DNA from 3 places in the Pseudomonas sp. TE24901 genome. Region 3 is predicted to be linked to each of the others. Evidence: predicted binding sites of a transcription regulator. Region 3 holds the regulator's gene; each other region holds the start of a gene.
What was found. Region 3 encodes FliA, which starts transcription of late flagellar genes. Its sites were predicted from a motif close to CTAAAGTTTNNNNNNNNNNNGCCGNTAA; they were not measured.

Region 1: ACVWVP_RS15820 (methyl-accepting chemotaxis protein) is a predicted target of FliA. The motif match lies at 2,369-2,396, and genes of this name have one in related genera.
Region 2: ACVWVP_RS25625 (flagellar protein MotY) is a predicted target of FliA. The motif match lies at 1,719-1,746, and genes of this name have one in related genera.

What each region holds. Positions count from the first base shown of each region.
Region 1 is NZ_JBSSAF010000007.1:132,631-136,590, reverse strand. Features, by position in the region: gene ACVWVP_RS15825 (alpha/beta family hydrolase) at 1-670, shown strand, start outside; gene ACVWVP_RS15820 (methyl-accepting chemotaxis protein) at 774-2,339, opposite strand; gene ACVWVP_RS15815 (mannose-1-phosphate guanylyltransferase/mannose-6-phosphate isomerase) at 2,837-3,960, shown strand, end outside.
Region 2 is NZ_JBSSAF010000015.1:64,781-68,740, forward strand. Features, by position in the region: gene ACVWVP_RS25620 (argininosuccinate synthase) at 1-617, opposite strand, end outside; gene ACVWVP_RS25625 (flagellar protein MotY) at 747-1,655, opposite strand; gene pyrC (dihydroorotase) at 1,812-2,858, shown strand; gene rnt (ribonuclease T) at 2,855-3,526, shown strand; gene ACVWVP_RS25640 (peroxiredoxin) at 3,592-3,960, opposite strand, start outside.
Region 3 is NZ_JBSSAF010000006.1:10,235-14,194, reverse strand. Features, by position in the region: gene ACVWVP_RS13180 (chemotaxis protein CheA) at 1-100, opposite strand, end outside; gene ACVWVP_RS13175 (protein phosphatase CheZ) at 112-900, opposite strand; gene ACVWVP_RS13170 (chemotaxis response regulator CheY) at 919-1,293, opposite strand; gene fliA (RNA polymerase sigma factor FliA) at 1,461-2,201, opposite strand; gene fleN (flagellar synthesis regulator FleN) at 2,198-3,031, opposite strand; gene flhF (flagellar biosynthesis protein FlhF) at 3,138-3,960, opposite strand, start outside.

The DNA.
Region 1 (3,960 bases), on a different contig from region 3:
TGACGGGGATCAATGGGCGCAGTGTGTGCGGGAACATGGGTGGTTGTGGGATGTCGCCTCGCCCGCTGCGGGACGCGAGCCTGTGACGCTGATCCTGGCCCACGGCGCCGGCGCGCCGATGGACTCAGCTTTCATGAACGACATGGCTGCACGCCTTGCCGGGCATGGCGTCAACGTGGTGCGCTTCGAGTTTCCGTACATGGCCCAGCGCCGTGTGGACGGCGGCAAGCGCCCGCCGAATCCGGCGCCGAAACTGCTGGAAGCCTGGCGCGAGGTGTATGCGCAGGTGCGACGTCATGTCGCTGGGAAACTGGCGATTGGCGGCAAGTCCATGGGCGGGCGCATGGCCAGTTTGTTGGCGGATGAGCTGGGTGCCGATGGGCTGGTGTGCCTGGGGTATCCGTTCTATGCGGTGGGCAAGCCGGAAAAACCACGGGTCGAGCATCTGGAGGGGTTGAAGACGCCGACCTTGATTGTGCAGGGCGAGCGGGATGCGTTGGGGGATCGGGCGGCGGTGGAAGGGTATGCGCTGTCGCCGAGCATCGAAGTGATGTGGCTGGTGGCGGGCGATCATGACTTGAAGCCGTTGAAGGCGTCGGGGTTCAGTCATGAGCAGCATCTGGAGGCTGCGGCGGTGAAAGTGGCTGGGTTTCTTATGAGCACTGAGTAAAACCTGTGGCGAGGGAGCTTGCTCCCGCTGGAGTGCGAAGCGCTCCCAAGATTTTGGGGCCGCTGCGCAGCCCAGCGGGAGCAAGCTCCCTCGCCACGGTGGTTTACCGGTTGAAACGCTCTACCAGCGAATACTGGGTATTGGCGGTATGGGTCAGCTCTTCACTCAACTGCGCCGAGTTCAGCGCCTGCTCCGACGTCTGATCCGCCAGCAACGCAATGGTGCTGATGTTGCGGCTGATCTCTTCGGCCACCGAGCTTTGCTCTTCGGTCGCTGCTGCGATCTGGGTGGTCATGTCGGTGATATGCGCTACTGCTTCACTGATGCCCACCAACGCCTGATCCGCTTCCGTCACCCGTGCCACACCTTCTTCGGCCTGGCGATGCCCGGCGTCCATGGTTTGCACGGCAGCGGCGGCGGTCTGCTGAAGCTTGGCGATCAACGCGTGGATCTGTCCGGTGGATTCGGCGGTGCGTTGCGCCAGTTGGCGCACTTCGTCCGCTACCACCGCAAAGCCTCGGCCCATCTCACCGGCGCGTGCCGCTTCAATGGCCGCGTTCAGGGCCAGCAGGTTGGTCTGGTCGGCAATGCCTTTGATCACATCGACCACACCGCCGATCTCATCACTGTCCTTGGCCAGTTGGGTGACGGTCACGCCGGTCTCACCCACTGCAACGGACAGGCGCTGTATCGCCTCGCGTGTTTCCCCGGCGATATCGCGACCACGGCCGGTCAGGCGGTTGGCCTCCTGGGTTGCGTCGGCTGTGCGCTGCACGTGGCTGGCGACTTCCTGGGTGGTCGCGGCCATCTGGTTGACGGCGGTGGCCACCTGTTCGGTCTCGACGCGCTGGCGTTCCAGGCCACTGGAGCTGTTGTGCGCGAGGGTGTTGGACTGTGCGGCTTGATCGTTCAGGTGCTCAGCCGTGTCCTGCAAGCGTGTGAGACACGTCTTCAGGCGTGCCTCCTGGCTGAGGATCGACATCTCCAGGCGCGCTTGTGCGCCACGGCTGTCGGTGTACATCTGCGCGATCAACGGGTCGGAGGTGGTCTGCTCGGCCAGGCGCAACAAGCGCTTGAGGCCGCGCTGCTGCCAGCTCAGGCCCAGCAGGCCCAACGGCACCGACAAACCTGCCGCCAGGGCAAAGCCCCAATGGGAGTTCAGCGACGCGCCGATCATGAAGCTCAACTGGCTGACCAGGATAAATGGCAGCCAGTCCTGCAGCACCGGCAGCCACTTGTCCCGCTGGGGAACGGCAGACTTGCCCTGGTTGATGCGTTGGTAGAGCGCTTCGGCCCGGCGGATCTGCTCGGCGGTGGGCTTGATGCGCACCGATTCGTAGCCGATCACCTGGTTACCGTCGAAAACGGGGGTCACATAGGCGTTAACCCAATAGTGATCACCGCTCTTGCAGCGATTCTTGACAATGCCCATCCATGGCAAGCCTTGTTTGAGCGTCGACCACATGTGCGCGAACACCGCCGGCGGAACGTCCGGGTGACGCACCAGATTGTGCGGGGCACGAATCAGCTCGTCGCGGGTGAACCCACTGATCTCGACAAACGCGTCGTTGCAGTAAGTGATGACACCCTTGGCATCTGTGGTGGAGATCAACCGTTGCTGAGCGGGGAAGGTACGTTCGCGCTGGGTAACGGGTTGGTTATTACGCATGATTGTTCAATCCACAAGGCTTTCAGGGGGTATCGGCAGGCGCGAGCAATTGTTGAGAAAATTTTCCAGCAGTGAATTGCGTCATGGCAATGCTTCGTAAATACGACAGCATATTCCTGTGGTGTGCGCTCTAAGTAAATGGATTGTAGGACTATTCCGAAAATTGGTCGTGGAGTTCATGCGAGAAATCGACATGTTTCGTGAGAAGTTTAGATTTTTCGACGAAGAAGAATGCTTTTGCGGGGTGAGGGATGTTTGTATTTTTCTAGACATACCCTGACATTGTGCTAAAAGATATCAGCGCTAATGTTTCGCAATAATATGTAATTCCCTGAAATAGCATCTTAGAATATTGATTCGCATGATGGCATAAAGACTCTACGCTAGTTCGCATGATGGCATAAAGATTCCACGTTAGTTCGCATTTCGAATGTGCGATGTCCTGTGGGTGAGACTTCGATCGAGATAATGTGAAAATGTGTAAAAAGGAGACGAATGTGACACTTGTTCCGGTCATTATCTGCGGTGGCTCCGGCAGCCGGCTTTGGCCTGTTTCACGTTCAGCACATCCCAAACCATTTATCGAGTTGCCGGACGGAGGCAACCTGATACGTAAGACCTACAGCCGCGCCTTGGCTTTAGAGACGGTCAATGAAGTTTTGACGATTACCAACCGTGATCTCTATTTCAAGACATTAGATGAATACGCTGCGCAAGCACCGCAGTTTACGAATACGAGCTTTGTACTTGAGCCTTTCGGGCGTAATACCGCCGCTGCGGTTTTTATGGCAGCTAAAGAGGTCGAACGTGTACATGGGGCGGATGCCATCATTTTGATACTTCCTGCTGATCACCTTATTGAGAAGCAAGTGGAGTTTTCCAGCGCGGTATCGGCGGCCTCAGAATTAGCAAAAAATGGCTGGCTGGTGACGTTCGGTGTACGCCCTGAGTATCCGGAAACCGGCTATGGCTATATTCAGAAAGACGGCGATAAACCCTTGGGCGCAGGCTTCGAAGTAAAACGTTTTGTAGAAAAACCAAGTATCGAGGTTGCCGAAGGATATTTGGCTTCAGGCCAGTACTTCTGGAACTCCGGCATGTTCTGTTTTCGTGCTGGCACATTGATTGAAGAAATGACGCTGTGGGCGCCAGAGGTGGCGAGTGCTGTGGATCGCTGTCTTGTTGCGTCAGGAGAGATGCAAGGTGAGAGCCATCGTTGCTTGCACCTGGAGCCCAATAGCTTCGCCAAAGTCCCGGATATCTCGATCGACTTCGCGTTGATGGAGCGCTCCAACAAAGTGGCTATGGTGCCCTGTGATATTGGTTGGAGTGACATCGGTTCATGGATAGCCATGAGCGAACTGTCCCCAGCCGATGAGCACGGTAATCGTATAGAGGGAGACGCCGTGCTGCATGCGTCCCGCAACAATTATGTGCGCGTTCAACGTCGGTTGGCCGCATTGGTGGGGGTTGAAGACCTGATCATTGTCGACACACCTGACGCCTTTCTGGTCGCTCACAAAGACCACGCTCAAGACATCAAGGTCATCACGGCCCAACTCAAGAAGAGTGGACACCGTGCTCACTTGGACCATATGACAGTTCGCCGTCCATGGGGAAC
Region 2 (3,960 bases), on a different contig from region 3:
CACATGTCTTCTTCGTGCTCGGTCCAGGTGTCTTCCAGCACGCCGCCTTCATAGGAGATGTGCAGCAGGTTGGCGTCCATCGAGTACGGGGACTTCTTCTTGCCGTGGCGCTCGATCGGGATGGCGTGCTTTTCAGCATAATCCATCAGCTTTTCACGGGACAGCAGGTCCCACTCACGCCATGGAGCAATCACTTTCACGCCTGGCTTGAGGGCGTAGGCGCCCAGTTCGAAACGTACCTGGTCGTTGCCTTTGCCGGTAGCGCCATGGGAAATGGCGTCGGCGCCGGTTTCGTTGGCGATTTCGATCAGGCGCTTGGCGATCAGCGGACGTGCGATGGAAGTACCCAGCAGGTACTCGCCTTCGTAGACGGTGTTGGCGCGAAACATCGGGAAAACGAAATCGCGGACGAACTCTTCGCGCAGGTCGTCAATGTAGATCTCTTTCACGCCCATGGCTTGCGCCTTGGCACGTGCAGGTTCGACCTCTTCGCCCTGACCCAGGTCAGCGGTGAAGGTCACCACTTCACAGTTATAAGTATCCTGCAGCCACTTGAGGATCACCGAAGTGTCCAGGCCGCCGGAATACGCGAGAACGACCTTGTTTACGTCGGCCATGCCATCACTCCACGGGGTTGTACGGAAAGGCGTCGATTCTACCGACCAAAACCGTGGATTTACAGAGGCGCGACAGCAAATGAAGATAAAGCGACAGATTATGTCGAGCGGGCGACCGATGGTCGCACCTTACGACGTGTGCGCCGGGTTGCTCGGGCCGGTGGCCGTGGGCGCCGGTTTCTCGGGGGCTGCCACGCGCTCAAGCTGAATGTTGACGCGGCGATTGCGGGCCCGGTTTGCCGCGTTGGTGTTCGGTGCCAACGGGTAGCTTTCGCCATGAAAGCGCAGGGTGATCTGCGATTCCTGGATGCCGTTGGCCTTTAGATAGTCCATCACCGCCAGCCCGCGACGGCGCGAAACGTCGCGGTTGGTCAGTCGATTGCCGCTGTTGTCCGAATGACCATTCAACTCAACATGGTTGACCGTGGGGTCGGCTTTCATGAACGCGAGTATCACATCCAGTTTCTTCTTGGCGGCCGCATCCAGCTCGATGCCTCCCCCGGGGAACCCGACTTCGGTCTGCTTGACCTGGTCATAATTCATCGGCAACAGCTTGGTGGTGCACAACTGGTAGTCGTTGTAGGCCTTGCTGAATTTCACCGGTAACAGACGAATTTCAGAATAGCCCCCTTCTCGTCCGTAATGCCGAACGGTGGGGCTGCGACCTTCAAGCAAGCCGGTGAACAATCGCCCGGCCTGGGCCTGGGAGCTGTTGAACAGCACATCGCCACTGCCCGCGCGTACGGCGCCAAGGTTAATATCACCGCGCCCTGGTTGCCACGGTGCAGCAGCGGCCAACAGCGTGGCCGAGCCAGCCCCCAGCGAGCCGTTATAGGCTTTCAGACGAAACGTCGCCTGCTCGCCGGCCCGGCGCACGAACTCACCCGAACCGAAATCCGTGATCGGCTGGGTCAGGCGGCACTCGAACTGGTCGCCTTCCACCTTCCACTCAATGTTCTCCAGACGTGTCTGGAACGTGAGGGCCATCGCAGGCAGGCTGGCGAACACACTGAGCAGGGCTAGATAATGCTGGCGCACGGGAGGCTCCACTGGTTTCTACAACACTTCAAAGCGTCATACATCGATAAGGCATACAAAAGGCTATCGGATGCATCCCGCAAAACTTGATAGCGAGTGCCTGATAGAGTCTTTTCCGGTAGCATTCCCACCAGATTGACCCGCCTGGAATCCCCAATGTCCGACCGCCTGACCCTGCTGCGTCCCGACGACTGGCATATTCATCTTCGCGATGGTGCTGCGTTACCCCACACCGTGGCCGATGTAGCGCGCACGTTTGGCCGCGCCATCATCATGCCTAACCTGGTACCTCCGGTGCGTAACGCCGAGCAAGCCGATGCCTATCGCCAGCGTATCCTCGCTGCACGACCGGCCGGCAGCCGCTTCGAACCGTTGATGGTGCTCTACCTCACCGACCGCACCCAGCCCGAAGAGATTCGTGAAGCCAAGGCCAGTGGTTTCGTGCATGCCGCCAAGCTGTACCCGGCAGGCGCGACCACCAACTCCGACTCCGGCGTAACCAGTATCGACAAGATCCTGCCGGCGATCGAGGCCATGGCCGAAGTGGGCATGCCGCTGTTGATCCACGGTGAAGTCACCCGTGGCGACGTCGACGTGTTCGATCGTGAAAAGATCTTCATCGATGAGCACATGCGCCGTGTGGTCGAGCTGTTCCCGACCCTGAAGGTGGTGTTTGAGCACATCACCACGGCCGATGCCGTGCAGTTCGTCAACGAGGCTTCGGCCAACGTTGGCGCAACCATCACCGCACATCACCTGCTCTATAACCGCAACCACATGCTGGTGGGCGGGATTCGGCCGCACTTCTATTGCCTGCCGATTCTCAAGCGCAACACCCATCAGGTGGCGCTGCTGGATGCCGCGACCAGCGGCAATCCGAAGTTCTTCCTCGGCACCGACTCGGCGCCCCACGCCCAGCACGCCAAGGAGGCCGCGTGCGGTTGTGCCGGTTGCTACACGGCGTTTGCGGCCATCGAGCTGTACGCCGAAGCATTCGAACAACGTAATGCGCTGGACAAACTCGAAGGGTTTGCCAGCCTCAACGGCCCGCGTTTCTACGGCCTGCCGGCGAACACCGACCGCATCACCCTGGTTCGTGAAGACTGGACCGCCCCTGCCAGCCTGCCGTTTGGCGAGCTGACTGTCATCCCGCTGCGCGCCGGTGAAACACTGCGCTGGCGCCTGCTGGAGGAAAGCAAGTGAGTGAAGATCATTACGACGACGAACACGAGCACAGTGGTGGCGGTTCGCGCCACCCGATGGCCGAGCGGTTTCGCGGCTATCTGCCGGTTGTCATCGACGTAGAGACCGGTGGTTTCAACAGCGCAACTGACGCCCTGCTGGAAATCGCTGCGACCACCATCGGCATGGACGAACAGGGCTTTGTGTTCCCGGAACATACCCACTTCTTCCGCGTCGAGCCGTTCGAAGGTGCGAATATCGAGGCCGCCGCCTTGGAGTTCACCGGGATCAAGCTCGATCACCCACTGCGCATGGCCGTGAGCGAAGAAGCGGCGCTGACCGACATCTTCCGTGGCGTGCGCAAGGCGTTGAAGGCCAATGGCTGCAAACGCGCGATCCTGGTGGGTCACAACAGCAGCTTCGACCTGGGCTTCCTGAACGCCGCCGTGGCGCGGTTGGACATGAAGCGCAACCCGTTCCACCCCTTCTCCAGCTTTGACACGGCCACCCTCGCCGGCCTGGCGTATGGCCAGACTGTGTTGGCAAAAGCCTGCCAGGCAGCCGGTATCGACTTTGACGGGCGTGAGGCCCACTCTGCTCGCTACGACACCGAGAAGACGGCGGAGCTGTTCTGCGGCATCGTCAACCGCTGGAAAGACATGGGCGGTTGGGAAGATTTCAACGATTGAAATCGTTTCCCGCGCATAAAAAAACCGGCCTTCTCAGGCCGGTTTTTTTGTACCGTTAACGTGGCTTACAGCTTGCCAGCGTTCTCGGTCAGGTAAGCCGCAACGCCTTCTGGCGAAGCGTTCATGCCTTTGTCGCCTTTTTTCCAGTTGGCTGGGCAGACTTCACCGTGCTCTTCGTGGAATTGCAGGGCGTCAACCAGACGGATCAGCTCTTCCATGTTACGGCCCAGTGGCAGGTCGTTGATGATCTGGGAGCGAACCACGCCTTTGTCGTCGATCAGGAATGCGCCACGGAACGCCACGCCGCCTTCGGATTCAACGTCGTAGGCCTTGGCGATGTCGTGCTTCATGTCGGCAGCCATGGTGTATTTGACTTTGCCGATGCCGCCATCGTTGATGGCAGTGTTGCGCCAGGCGTTGTGGGTGAAATGGGA
Region 3 (3,960 bases):
GGCTTTCCAGCTCGACCAGTTGCTCGGACAACTGCTCTAAAATTTCGCCGGCCTCTACAAGGAAATCCTGAAGGATTTCTTCATCGGCGCCGAAGCTCATGTGGGTGCTCCTTAGAAGCCTAAACTGGATAACAGGTCATCAACATCATCTTGACCCGATACAACGTCTTCACGTTTATCGGCATGAATCTGCGGACCTTCACCCTTGGCGAGATGTTTTTGTGGATCTTTTTCCGAGAGGATCGCTGCGCGGTCATGTTCGATACCGGCAAAGCGGTCAACCTGGCCTGCCATAAGCACCAATTTGAGCAAGTTGCTTTCCACTTCGGTGACCAATTGGGTCACACGCTTGATCACCTGGCCGGTGAGGTCCTGGTAATCCTGGGCCAGCAGAATGTCGTTGAGGTTGCTGGAAACCGTGCGGTTTTCCTGCTCGCTGCGCGACAGAAAGCCGTCGACCCGACGCGCCAATTCACGAAACTCTTCCGCGCCCACTTCCCGACGCATGAAGCGGCCCCAGTCAACGCTGAGGGCCTGGGCTTCATTGGCCATGCCATTGACCAGGGGCGTGGCGTTCTCCACCAGGTCCATGGTGCGGTTGGCCGCCGCCTCGGTCAGCCTGACCACGTAGGACAGGCGTTCGGTGGCATCGGTGATTTGCGAAATCTCTTCGGCCTGGGGCATGTGCGGGTCAATCTGGAAATTGACGATCGCACTGTGCAGCTCGCGCGTGAGCTTGCCCACTTCCTGGTACAGGCCGCGGTCACGGGTCTGGTTGAGCTCATGGATTAACTGCACCGCGTCGCCGAACTGGCCTTTTTCAAGGCTGTCGACCAACTGGTGAGCATGCTTTTTCAGGGTCGACTCGAAGTCTCCCTGTGACGTTTCTTTATGCTCCATAGCTCCCCCGTGGCAGCATCAATGACCGATGCGTTCGAAGATTTTCTCGATCTTCTCTTTCAAGGCCAGCGCAGTGAATGGCTTGACCACGTAACCGTTTACCCCGGCTTGGGCGGCTTCGATGATCTGCTCACGCTTGGCTTCGGCGGTCACCATCAGCACAGGCAGGCTGCGCAGTTTTTCATCAGCACGCACGTGGCGCAGCAAATCGATACCGGTCATGCCCGGCATGTTCCAGTCGGTTACCAGAAAGTCGATGCTCCCGCTGTTGAGGATCGGAATCGCTGTAATGCCGTCATCCGCCTCGACCGTGTTTGTGAACCCAAGGTCACGCAACAGGTTTTTTATGATCCGCCGCATCGTTGAGAAGTCATCAACGATGAGGATTTTCATGTTCTTGTCCAATTCGACCTCCAAGCAGTCTTAAACGCGCCCAGCACCTGGACGCGCCATTTCAATCAACAGGCGTTACACAAAAAGGACTGCCCAGGGCACCACGGTACGAACCCGCGAAAGCGATGGCTTTCACGGTAGCGTCTGCAGTGTCCCCACACTGCCTGTCAGCGCGCGCGCCACTCTCCCAACCGCCCCCGCAAGCGGGCTGCGCACTGGCTGTGCAGCTGGCTGACACGCGATTCGCTGACCCCCAGGACCTCACCGATTTCCTTGAGGTTCAGCTCTTCGTCGTAGTACAGCGCCAACACCAGTCGCTCACGCTCCGGCAAATTGGCGATCGCGTCCGCCAACGCACCCTGGAAGCGTTCATCTTCCAGGTCACGCGACGGCTCCAGATGTGCACTCGCGCCGTCCTCGTGCAGCCCTTCGTGTTCGCCGTCCTGCAACAGGTCGTCGAAACTGAACAGGCGGCTGCCCAAGGTATCGTTCAAAATCCCGTAGTAATCATCGAGACTCAATTGGAGTTCGGCCGCAACTTCATGATCTTTAGCGTCACGACCGGTTTTTGCTTCAATTGCGCGAATTGCATCACTGACCATGCGCGTATTGCGGTGCACCGAACGCGGTGCCCAATCGCCTTTGCGCACTTCATCGAGCATTGCGCCACGAATACGGATACCCGCATACGTCTCGAAACTTGCACCCTTGCTCGCGTCGTATTTGGTCGACACTTCGAGCAGGCCGATCATGCCGGCCTGGATCAGGTCTTCGACCTGGACGCTGGCCGGCAGGCGTGCCAGCAGGTGATAGGCGATACGCTTGACCAACGGCGCGTAGCGCTCGATCAACTCGCCCTGGCTGTCACGGGCAGACTTCTTGTACGCGTTGTAGCCAGTCGCTGTCATAGCACGGGTCCTGCGCTCGTCTGATGCACCAATCGCTCGACGAAAAACTCCAGATGCCCCCGTGGGTTGGCGGGCAACGGCCAGGTATCGACCTTCTGGGCAATGGCCTTGAACGCCAGTGCGCACTTCGAACGAGGGAACGCTTCATAGACCGCACGCTGCTTTTGCACGGCCTTGCGCACACACTCGTCATAAGGAACTGCGCCGACGTATTGTAAGGCGACATCGAGGAAGCGATCCGTGACCTTGGTCAACTTGGCGAACAGGTTTCGCCCTTCCTGCGGGCTTTGGGCCATGTTGGCCAGCACGCGGAAGCGGTTCATGCCGTAGTCACGGTTAAGCAGTTTGATCAGGGCGTAGGCGTCGGTGATCGAGGTGGGTTCGTCGCAGACCACCAGCAGCACTTCTTGCGCTGCGCGCACGAAGCTGACCACGGACTCGCCGATCCCGGCGGCGGTGTCGATCACCAGCACGTCGAGGTTGTCGCCGATATCGCTGAAGGCCTGGATCAGGCCGGCATGCTGCGCCGGGCTCAGGTGCACCATGCTCTGGGTGCCCGAGGCGGCCGGCACGATCCGAATGCCACCGGGGCCCTGGAGCAGCACATCGCGCAGCTCACAACGGCCTTCGATCACATCGGCGAGGGTGTGTTTGGGTGTCAGCCCCAGCAGAACGTCGACGTTCGCCAACCCCAGGTCAGCATCCAGCAGCATGACGCGACGGCCAAGCTCTGCCAGGGCCAGGGACAAATTCACTGACACGTTAGTTTTCCCGACGCCACCTTTGCCGCCGGTCACCGCGATCACCTGTACGGGATGCATGCTGCCCATTTTATTTCTTTACCTTGTCTTGCTTAGACGCAGGCTACATGGCTTGGCCGCGTGAATCGCTTGCAGACCATCGATGTAGATACATTTCACGGTGTTCATGCTGCCCTCAACCGACCCGTTTTGCCGGGTTGTGGTAAAGGTCAGCGAACATATCGGCCATCGCTTCCTCGCTAGGCTCTTCTTGCATTTGCACGCTGACTGCACGGCTGACCAGCTGATGACGGCGCGGCAGATGCAGATCATCCGGGATCCGCGGCCCGTCGGTCAGGTAGGCAACCGGCAATTCGTGGCTGATGGCCAGGCTCAACACCTCGCCCAGACTCGCCGTTTCATCGAGTTTAGTCAGGATGCAACCGGCCAGGCCGCAGCGCTTGTAGCTATGATACGCAGCGGTAAGAACCTGTTTCTGGCTAGTGGTTGCAAGCACCAGGTAATTCTTCGACTTGATGCCACGCCCGGCCAGGCTTTCCAGCTGCATGCGCAACGCCGGGTCGCTGGCTTGCAGGCCAGCGGTATCGATCAATACCACGCGCTTGCGCAGCAGTGGGTCGAGGGCGTTGGCCAGGGACTGGCCCGGGTCGACGTGGGTCACCGACACATTGAGAATACGCCCCAGGGTCTTGAGCTGCTCCTGGGCACCAATACGGTAGCTGTCCATGCTCACCAGCGCGATGTTCTGCGCGCCGTACTTGAGCACGTAACGCGCGGCCAGTTTGGCCAGGGTGGTGGTCTTGCCCATGCCGGCAGGGCCGACCATGGCGATCACACCGCCCTCTTCCAGGGGCTCGATTTCCGGGGTGACGATCATGCGCGCCAGGTGGGCCAGCAACATGCGCCAGGCCTGGCGAGGTTCTTCGACTTCGGCGGTCAGGGCCAGCAGGTCGCGGGACAACGGGCCGGACAAGCCGATACGTTGCAGGCGGCGCCAC